Regions from separate parts of the Rhizobium sp. P1_B8 genome, predicted to be linked through region 1. Evidence: riboswitches for the same ligand, from Rfam matches in the RefSeq annotation. Region 1 holds a riboswitch; the other holds the start of a gene.
What was found. A riboswitch is a leader RNA that binds a small molecule or an ion and turns the genes downstream of it on or off. The one in region 1 is predicted to bind FMN.
Positions count from the first base shown of each region.

Region 2: another riboswitch for FMN. It lies ahead of ribB (3,4-dihydroxy-2-butanone-4-phosphate synthase); the one in region 1 lies ahead of AC1D2N_RS03620 (6,7-dimethyl-8-ribityllumazine synthase).

Region 1 covers NZ_JBFTZZ010000001.1:758,723-762,683, forward strand. The annotation lists gene AC1D2N_RS03615 (VOC family protein) at 5-694, opposite strand; gene AC1D2N_RS03620 (6,7-dimethyl-8-ribityllumazine synthase) at 869-1,303, opposite strand; FMN riboswitch at 1,382-1,524, opposite strand; gene AC1D2N_RS03625 (SRPBCC family protein) at 1,767-2,213, shown strand; gene AC1D2N_RS03630 (GCG_CRPN prefix-to-repeats domain-containing protein) at 2,447-2,758, shown strand; gene AC1D2N_RS03635 (hypothetical protein) at 2,873-3,097, opposite strand; gene AC1D2N_RS03640 (adenylate/guanylate cyclase domain-containing protein) at 3,302-3,961, shown strand, end outside.
Region 2 covers NZ_JBFTZZ010000036.1:13,175-17,135, forward strand. The annotation lists gene AC1D2N_RS30660 (SDR family oxidoreductase) at 1-292, shown strand, start outside; gene AC1D2N_RS30665 (hypothetical protein) at 328-468, shown strand; gene AC1D2N_RS30670 (glucose 1-dehydrogenase) at 541-1,323, shown strand; FMN riboswitch at 1,517-1,715, shown strand; gene ribB (3,4-dihydroxy-2-butanone-4-phosphate synthase) at 1,842-2,477, shown strand; gene AC1D2N_RS30680 (SDR family oxidoreductase) at 2,564-3,331, opposite strand; gene AC1D2N_RS30685 (DMT family transporter) at 3,658-3,961, shown strand, end outside.

The sequences.
Region 1 (3,961 bases):
TTGCCTATAAGGGCAGCTGCTTGCCGGCCTGTTCGCTGACCATGTATTCCGCGTACCAGTCCGGCCAGCCTTCGTCGTGCTTGCCGCCGTTTCGCTTCTCGTGTTCACCATGGGCAGTTGCCGCACGGCGGAGTGCTGACGCAAGCTCGGTCGACGTCGTGAATTTCGTCTCGTCGGCGTCGATGCGCCCCGGTAGCCGCGTGGTGACTTCCTGGAACAGCCAGCCGTTGCCGTCGGGATCCTTGAATGAGGCGAAGGAGCGATAGCTGCGGTGATCGGGATCGCGGCCGGCGATCCGCAGGCGGCCGAACAGATAGGGTTCGTCCTTTCCGGCATAGACGCCGGCAGCGTCATGGAACACTTCGCTCACCTCGATGCCGCGGGCGATGAGATCGCGGCGGGCGGCCTCGATGTCGGAGACGATCAGGTAAAGCCCCTGGGCGGAACCGGGGGCCGCGGCGGTGACGTTCTTGCCGAAGATGATCGCGCAGCCGGAGCCGGGCGGGGTAAACTGAATTACACGGAAATCGGCATCATTGGCGAAGTCGGCGTCGAGCCGCCAGCCCAGGCCGTCGTAGAAACGTTTGGCACGATCGACGTCGGAAACAGGGATGACGACCACCTCGAGCTTGGTGTCGACGGGCTGTGTTCTCGGGGTCTCAATGGGGGTTTCACTGCGCATTGCATTGCTCATCTTCAGCTCCTTGGGGTTTTGGATGCGTTAAGAATGGCGATACATGTCAGTGGCCAGTGGACCACAGCGCGGTGAGGCCGTCGAATCAATTATTCTGTCTGATTTGGCCGTGTAGCGGATTTGTATCGAAGCGGCGGGACTGTTCCCGCCGTCTTCTGCTCGTCGAACCGCTGACTACGCGGCAAGAGCGGCGCGGGTTTTGCCGATCGTCAGAGCTGCCTTTGCCGCTTCACGGCCTTTCTCGACGAAGTGCGCGCGGTAGATCTGCTTGTGATGTTCGGTTTCCTGATACTGGTGCGGCGTCAGTGACACCGACAGCACCGGCACGCCCGTATCCATGCCGGCGCGCATCAGCCCATCGACGACGGCCTGGGCGACGAATTCGTGGCGGTAGATTCCGCCGTCGACGACGAAGGCGGCGGCAATGACGGCGCCGTAACGCCCGGTTGCCGCAAGATCGCGGGAAAGCAGCGGCATCTCGAATGCGCCGGGAACATCGAACACGTCGACCTGCTCGGGCGGAACGAGTTGGTAGAAGCCATCAAGTGCGCGGTCGACGATGTCGGCGTGCCAGCTGGCTTTGACGAAGGCGTAGCGGGTGGGTGTCACGGTAATCTCCTTTGGCGAACAGACACATCACCCAAGGCGATCACGAACGTTCCCGACAGCCGCAAGGGCGGCAGGAACGCACGTTCTCTTTCATCCGGACTATGACCGTCGGCTCAGGCATCTCACCTGATCTGCTGACCCTTCCTGAGAAGGCGCTCGCGGGCTCGCAATCAAAATTGCATACCGCCGGTAGGGACTTTCACCCCGCCCTGAGAACGGCGCGAACAATAGTGGGAAGGCGGCGGGCTGGCAATAGGTCGAATGCTTTCGCGACCGGAGCTGGATCAGGGCTCTCCAAGCGGCGCTTTCGCTCGTTCGCCGATGGCGACGGGCAATCCCTCTTGCGGAGGAGGGGCTTGCGCCTACATGCTCTCTGTGAGGACATCTAGGTCAGAAATACCACGACAAGACAGGACGCGCTGTCTCCGCCTGGGCGGGGCCGTGACAACCATGGGAGAGAGTGATGCCAGAATCTTTCGTCGTTCACCGCGAGGCGCATATCGCGGCGCCGCCGGCCGCGGTGTTTGCGCTGATGACCGATCCGGAGAAGATCCTGCGCTGGATGGGAACGGAAGCGCAGGTCGAGCCGCAGCCCGGCGGACTCTATCTCGTCAACGTCACCGGCGCCCGCTTTGCGCGCGGCTCGTTTCGTGAGGTGGTGCCGGTTCATCGCCTTGCCTACAGCTTCGGCTGGGACGGCAGCGAGGTGGTGCCGCCGGGGTCGAGCCTGGTCGAGATCGACCTGATCGAGCAGGGGGGCGGAACGCTGTTGCGGCTCACCCATAGCGGCCTGCCCAGCGCCGATCAATGCGCCGGCCATGCGGAAGGCTGGGCCCATTACCTCGGGCGGCTGACCGAAGTCGCCGCCGGGCGTGATCCAGGTCCTGACCCTTTTTACGGCAGGACGTAGCCCGGCTTTTCCGCCTTCAACATCGCCCGCTGCCAGAACAGGATGATTATAGGCGGGATCTGCCAAAAGTCTGAATTCTGTTCTAAATTAAAGAGTTAGGGCATAAGGTCGTCCGAAAACCGCTCACGCTTTTCGGCATCATGCTCTAGCGCCAAACATGAACACGCAGTTCATCTCCAGTTCAATTTAGTGGCCATAAAGTGGGGACGGCTGGATTGAAAATGGAGTTCTCGATGAAAGCGCTTTCTATCGCGGCCGCCTTGCTCGTTGGCGGCCTCTCGATCGGCACAGCTGAGGCGACGCCGATGGGGACAATCAATGTCCAGAGCAATGTCACAAAGGTCGACTACGCCTGCGGTCGCGGCTGGCATCTGACGCGCTGGGGCGAATGCCGGCGAAACTGGAGACGCCCGCCGCCGGTAGCTTTCTACGGTGGTCCGCCCCGCTGGGGCTGGGAGCGGCGTCACCGGGATTGGGATGATGGCCCGCGCTGGCGCCATGAGAGGCGCTGGGATCGCGACCGGCGTTGGCGGGATGACGACTAAAGGTCTCGCTTAGATGTAATGGATGAAGGCCGGAGCGATTTTCGCCCGGCCTTTTCTAATGAAACAGCTTCGCCCACGCTGACAGCCAGCGTTCTCCCGATTTGCCCGAGAGGGTCAGATCCTGCCGACGAGCCAGTGCTTGTCGTCGATCAATTCCTCGAGCTCGATGGGATCCTTGACGCCGAATTCGAACCATTCGACGAGTTCTTTCGCCTTGCGGCTGCTCTCCTCCGCCGTCAGCTCGACCTGATACCTTTCGCACCATCGCCAAAGGATCGACGTCAGCAGCGTCATGTCATTCCCATCCAGCGGATCTTTCGGCCAGAATATCGTGCCCATCGTACCCCTCAATCACACGATGACGAACGGCCCTATAATGGAATCAAACTCGCGCAAGTTTAAAGTGTTTATTTTTTGTTTTCCACCGTGGCGAATGGTTTTCGACAGGGGAGCGGACGTCCTTTTTCGAATCCGGGGATGACCGCAAGCGGTCACTCCGGGGATGTCCTTGCGGCCGCCCCGGTGAGCGTGCGATGTTAAGCCATGGATCTGCCGTCCCCCCTTGCCTGGCTGATTGACGAGGCCGGCGCCTCGCCTGGTCCCGAACGGTTTCTGGCCGAACTCGGGCGCCGGCTGCTGGCCGATGGCCTGCCGCTTTCCGGTGGCGCGCTGACGCTTTCGGTGCCGCATCCGATCATCGCGCGGCGCACCTGGCTGTGGCGGGCCGAGACCGGTGCTGTCATCGAGGCGTTGGCCTTCGCCGCGGCTCCGCAGAGTGAGGCCGGGCGCGAGTGGCTGGCCGGGCTGGGACCGGTATGGGAGGACAGGATCGGGCCTGCACAGGACAATCAGATATCTGACAGACCGGTGCTCGGCTGGGCGGGTATCGCCAATGGGGCAGGGGCCGGTGCATTCGGCCCGGCTGAGGCTGGCCTGCTGCGCGAGGTCGCGCGTTTTGCTGGAGCGCCGCTCGCGGCCTTGGCGGCGCGGGAGGCGAAGGCCGCGCTGCTTGAAGCCTATCTCGGCCGGCGCAGCGCCGCCCGGGTGCAGGCCGGCGCCCTTGCCCGCGGCACCGGCGAGACCATCCGCGCAGCCCTTCTCTGCGCCGATCTGCGCGACTTCACCGCGCTCTCCGAGGTGACAGAGCCTCACGTGATGATCACTGCACTAGACGCCTGGTTCGACCGTGTCGCAGGCGCCGTG
Region 2 (3,961 bases), on a different contig from region 1:
GCACTATAACGCCTCGAAGGCGGGCGTGATCCATATGTCGAAGTCTATGGCGATGGAATGGGTCGACCGCGGCATTCGCGTCAACACCATCTCCCCCGGATACACGGCAACGCCCATGAACACCCGTCCCGAGATGGTCCATCAGACCAAGCTCTTCGAAGAGCAAACGCCAATGCAGCGAATGGCAGCGGTGGACGAGATGGTAGGCCCGGCAGTGTTCTTGCTGTCGAATGCGGCAAGCTTCGTGACCGGCGTCGATCTTCTCGTCGACGGCGGTTTCTGCTGCTGGTGATGGCGAGGCGAAAGCTCATTGCCGGCAACTGGATAATGAACGGTCTCGCTTCCTCCCTAGCTGAGATCGAGGCGCTGAAGGGAATAACGGGCAAGACGGCGTGCGATATCGTCGTCTGCCCGCCCTTCACGCCGATCGAACGGGCTGTCGAACGGACGGCGCCCAAGACTGCCTGAATTCGCCGAGCTCCAATAATCATCGCAGGGCAGGTCACGCCCAGATTTGCTGTTTACCGGGAAGGAAAGAGCATGAAACGCTTCGAAGATAAGACGGTCGTGATCACGGGAGGCAGCCGCGGCATCGGCGCTGCCATCGCCAGACGCTTTGCGCGCGAAGGCGCCAATCTCGTCGTTTCGGCCAACGAGGAGCTGGTCCACGGCGTTGCCGAACAGATCCGGGCCGAAGGCGGCAAGGCGATCTCCTTCATCGGCGACGTTACCGACAAGGCAAGCGTCAAGGCCCTCTACGATGCCGCCGAGAAGGAATTCGGCTCGGTCGACGTCTCGATCCAGAATGCCGGCGTCATTACCATCGCCCGGGTCGAGGACCTGACCGAAAACGAGTGGGACAAGGTGATGGCCGTCAACACCAAAGGCGTTTTCCTCTGCGCTCAGGAGGCGATATCAAGAATGCGCAAGCACAAGCGCGGCGGCCGCATTATCAACACCGCTTCCGGCCAGGCCCGCGATGGCTTCATCTACACCCCGCATTACGCCGCCTCGAAAATGGGCGTCGTCGGCATCACCCAGAGCCTGGCCAAGGAAGTCGCGACCGAGAAGATCACCGTCAACGCCTTCTGCCCCGGCATCATCGAGACCGACATGTGGGCCTATAACGACCAGGCCTGGGGCAAGCTGCTCGGCAACTACGCCCCCGGCGAGCTGATGAAGGAATGGGTCGAGGGCATCCCGATGAAACGGGCCGGCTCCGGCGAAGACGTCGCCGGCCTGGTCACCTTCCTCGCCAGCGATGACGCCGCCTATATCACCGGCCAGACGATCAATGTCGACGGCGGCCTGATCATGTCCTGATGCAGGTCGCCCAAAAGTGCGCAGCGGTTTTGGGACAACGACATGCATGGAAGGATCAAACCACCAACGAAGCACGGAAGGCGAGCCGGTCGTCGCCTCCGTGTGAACAGTGTGTCCATCGGCGTCAGGGCAGCTTTGCATTTTTGCCCGGTCGACTGACCTTGCCATCCGCCTGTCTTTGATCCTATCTTTGAAATGTTCTCAGGGCGGGGTGCAATTCCCCACCGGCGGTATCAGGAGCAATCCTGGAGCCCGCGAGCGCTTCCGGCACCACAGCGCCGCGCGTCTTTCAGACGCGCAAACGACGCTGTAGCACTTTGAATTGCTGGAAGGTCAGCAGATCCGGTGGGATGCCGGAGCCGACGGTATAGTCCGGATGGAAGAGGACAACACGGGCAGTCGCACTCCATCCCGGAGTCGGCTGACGTTTGTTCGCCCAAGGGCAGAAGGCTCGCTCACGGTTTGAGCCGAGCAGACCATGTCAGCCCGCTGACATAACCCTTGAAAGGCCAGACAGCATGACTATCGCAAGAATTGAAGATGCCATATCAGCCATTGCCAGCGGCCAGATGGTCGTCGTCGTCGACGACCAGAACCGGGAAAACGAAGGCGATATCGTGGTCGCGGCCGACGCCGTCACTCCTGAGGCAATCGCCTTCATGATGACCCACGCCCGCGGCCTCGTCTGCATTGCCATGGAAGGCGAGCGCCTCGATGCGCTCGATATTCCGCTGATGGTGCCCAACAACACGGAATCGCACAAAACCGCCTTTACGGTCTCCGTCGATTATCTCAAGGGCACGACGACGGGCATCTCGGCTGCCGACCGCGCCGCCACCGTCCGCGCCCTCGTCGACGATCGCGCAAAGCCAGATGAATTCGCCCGCCCCGGCCACATCTTTCCGCTCCGCGCCAACCCCCGCGGCGTGCTCGGCCGCCCCGGCCATACCGAAGCCGCCGTCGATCTCGCCCGCCTCGCCGGAAGGGTCCCCGCCGGCGTCATCTGCGAAGTCGCCAACGACGACGGAACCATGTCCCGTCTGCCCGAACTCACGCTCTTCGCCGAACGCCACAACCTCCCCCTCGTCACCATCGAGGACCTGGTCGCCTACCTCGACCGCCTGGCGGAAAGAGACATACGCGAAGTCGCCTGATCGATGCCTTAGTTGCGGCGGCATAGCCCGCCGCAACAAAGAACGTGCCGCAGTGATGACACTGACGGCACCTTCCCTTGCTGGTCCTATGTCCGGCTGATCGAAACCCCACCATCCGCCAGCATCGCCGTGCCGGTCACGAAGCTCGACATGTCGGAGGCGAGGAAAAGCGCCGCATTGGCGATCTCTTCGGGTTGCGCCATGCGTTTCAGCGCATGCAATCCCTCCACGAAAGCGAGCACCTCCGGCGTGGCATCGGGCGCGTTGGTGATGCTGGCGGGCGTGTCGGTGCCTCCGGGAAGCAGTGCGTTGACACGGATCTTCTGCGTTCCGAATTCGGCGGCGAGCACCTGCACGAAGCCGATCAGCCCCGCCTTGCTCGCCGCATAGGCGGCCATGCCAGGCATGCCGACGGTGTGGCCGACGAAAGTCGAGGTGAAGATCAGCGATCCGCCGCCTTTTCCCATCGCCGCCGACTGGTGCTTGGCGCCGAGGAAGGCGGCGGTGAGATTGGTCTCGATCGTCTCGCGCCAGCCCTCCAGCGACAGCCCGGCGACCGGCCCCATCTCACCGAGGATGCCGGCATTATTGAAGGCGATGTCGAGCCGGCCGAAACGCGAAACTGCCGTCTCGACGAGCCTTGCCTGCAGCGCCTCGTCCTTGACATCGCCTAATATGGCGACGGCCTGACCACCCTCCGCCTCGATTTCCGCGATGACGGCATCGAGCGCATCCTGCCGCCGGCCGGTGACTACGAGCTTGGCGCCTTGCCGTGCAAAGAGTTTCGCCGCTGCGCGGCCGATGCCGGAACTTGCGCCGGTAATGATTGCGATCTTGTCGTTGAGAAGTGTCATATCGGTCTCTCCTGGGTTGTTACGAGACCTGAGATGCTCAAACATCAGGCGATGCAGCCACCCGTTTCCCGCGCAGGACGAGAAAAACGCCTATGGCCGAACCGGCAACGCGACGGACGTCCTCATCGACGCCTTGATCGCGGCGTCGGAAATATCGGAATTCACGTTATAAAACAGGCATTTGTCGGACTTCCGCCCACACGCCTGCATTGACATCAGTGCCATTGTGCACCGCATCATCGATTTATGCCTGGTGTGACATTCATCCGATTCCCTTCATGCATCTTCGCGACTAAAAGGGGCGCACAGGTAACGGGAATCTCTTCATGCCGCGGTCACGCAATACTCAGGGCGCCATCTATATGAGCATGGCGATGGCCGGCTTTTCCGCAAGCGACGCCCTATCCAAATCGGTGATCGCCCATATGAACGCCGGCGAGATCATGTTCCTGCGCGGCCTCTTCACCAGCCTGCTGGTCTATCTGATCGCCTGGAAAATGGGCGCGCTGCGCTCCTGGCGGGTCATGCTGCAGCCGATGATTATCTTCAGGATCATCTGTGAGACGCTCTCCGCCGTCACCTATATCACCGCGCTCGGCTTGATGCCGATCGCCAATGCCTCGGCGATCC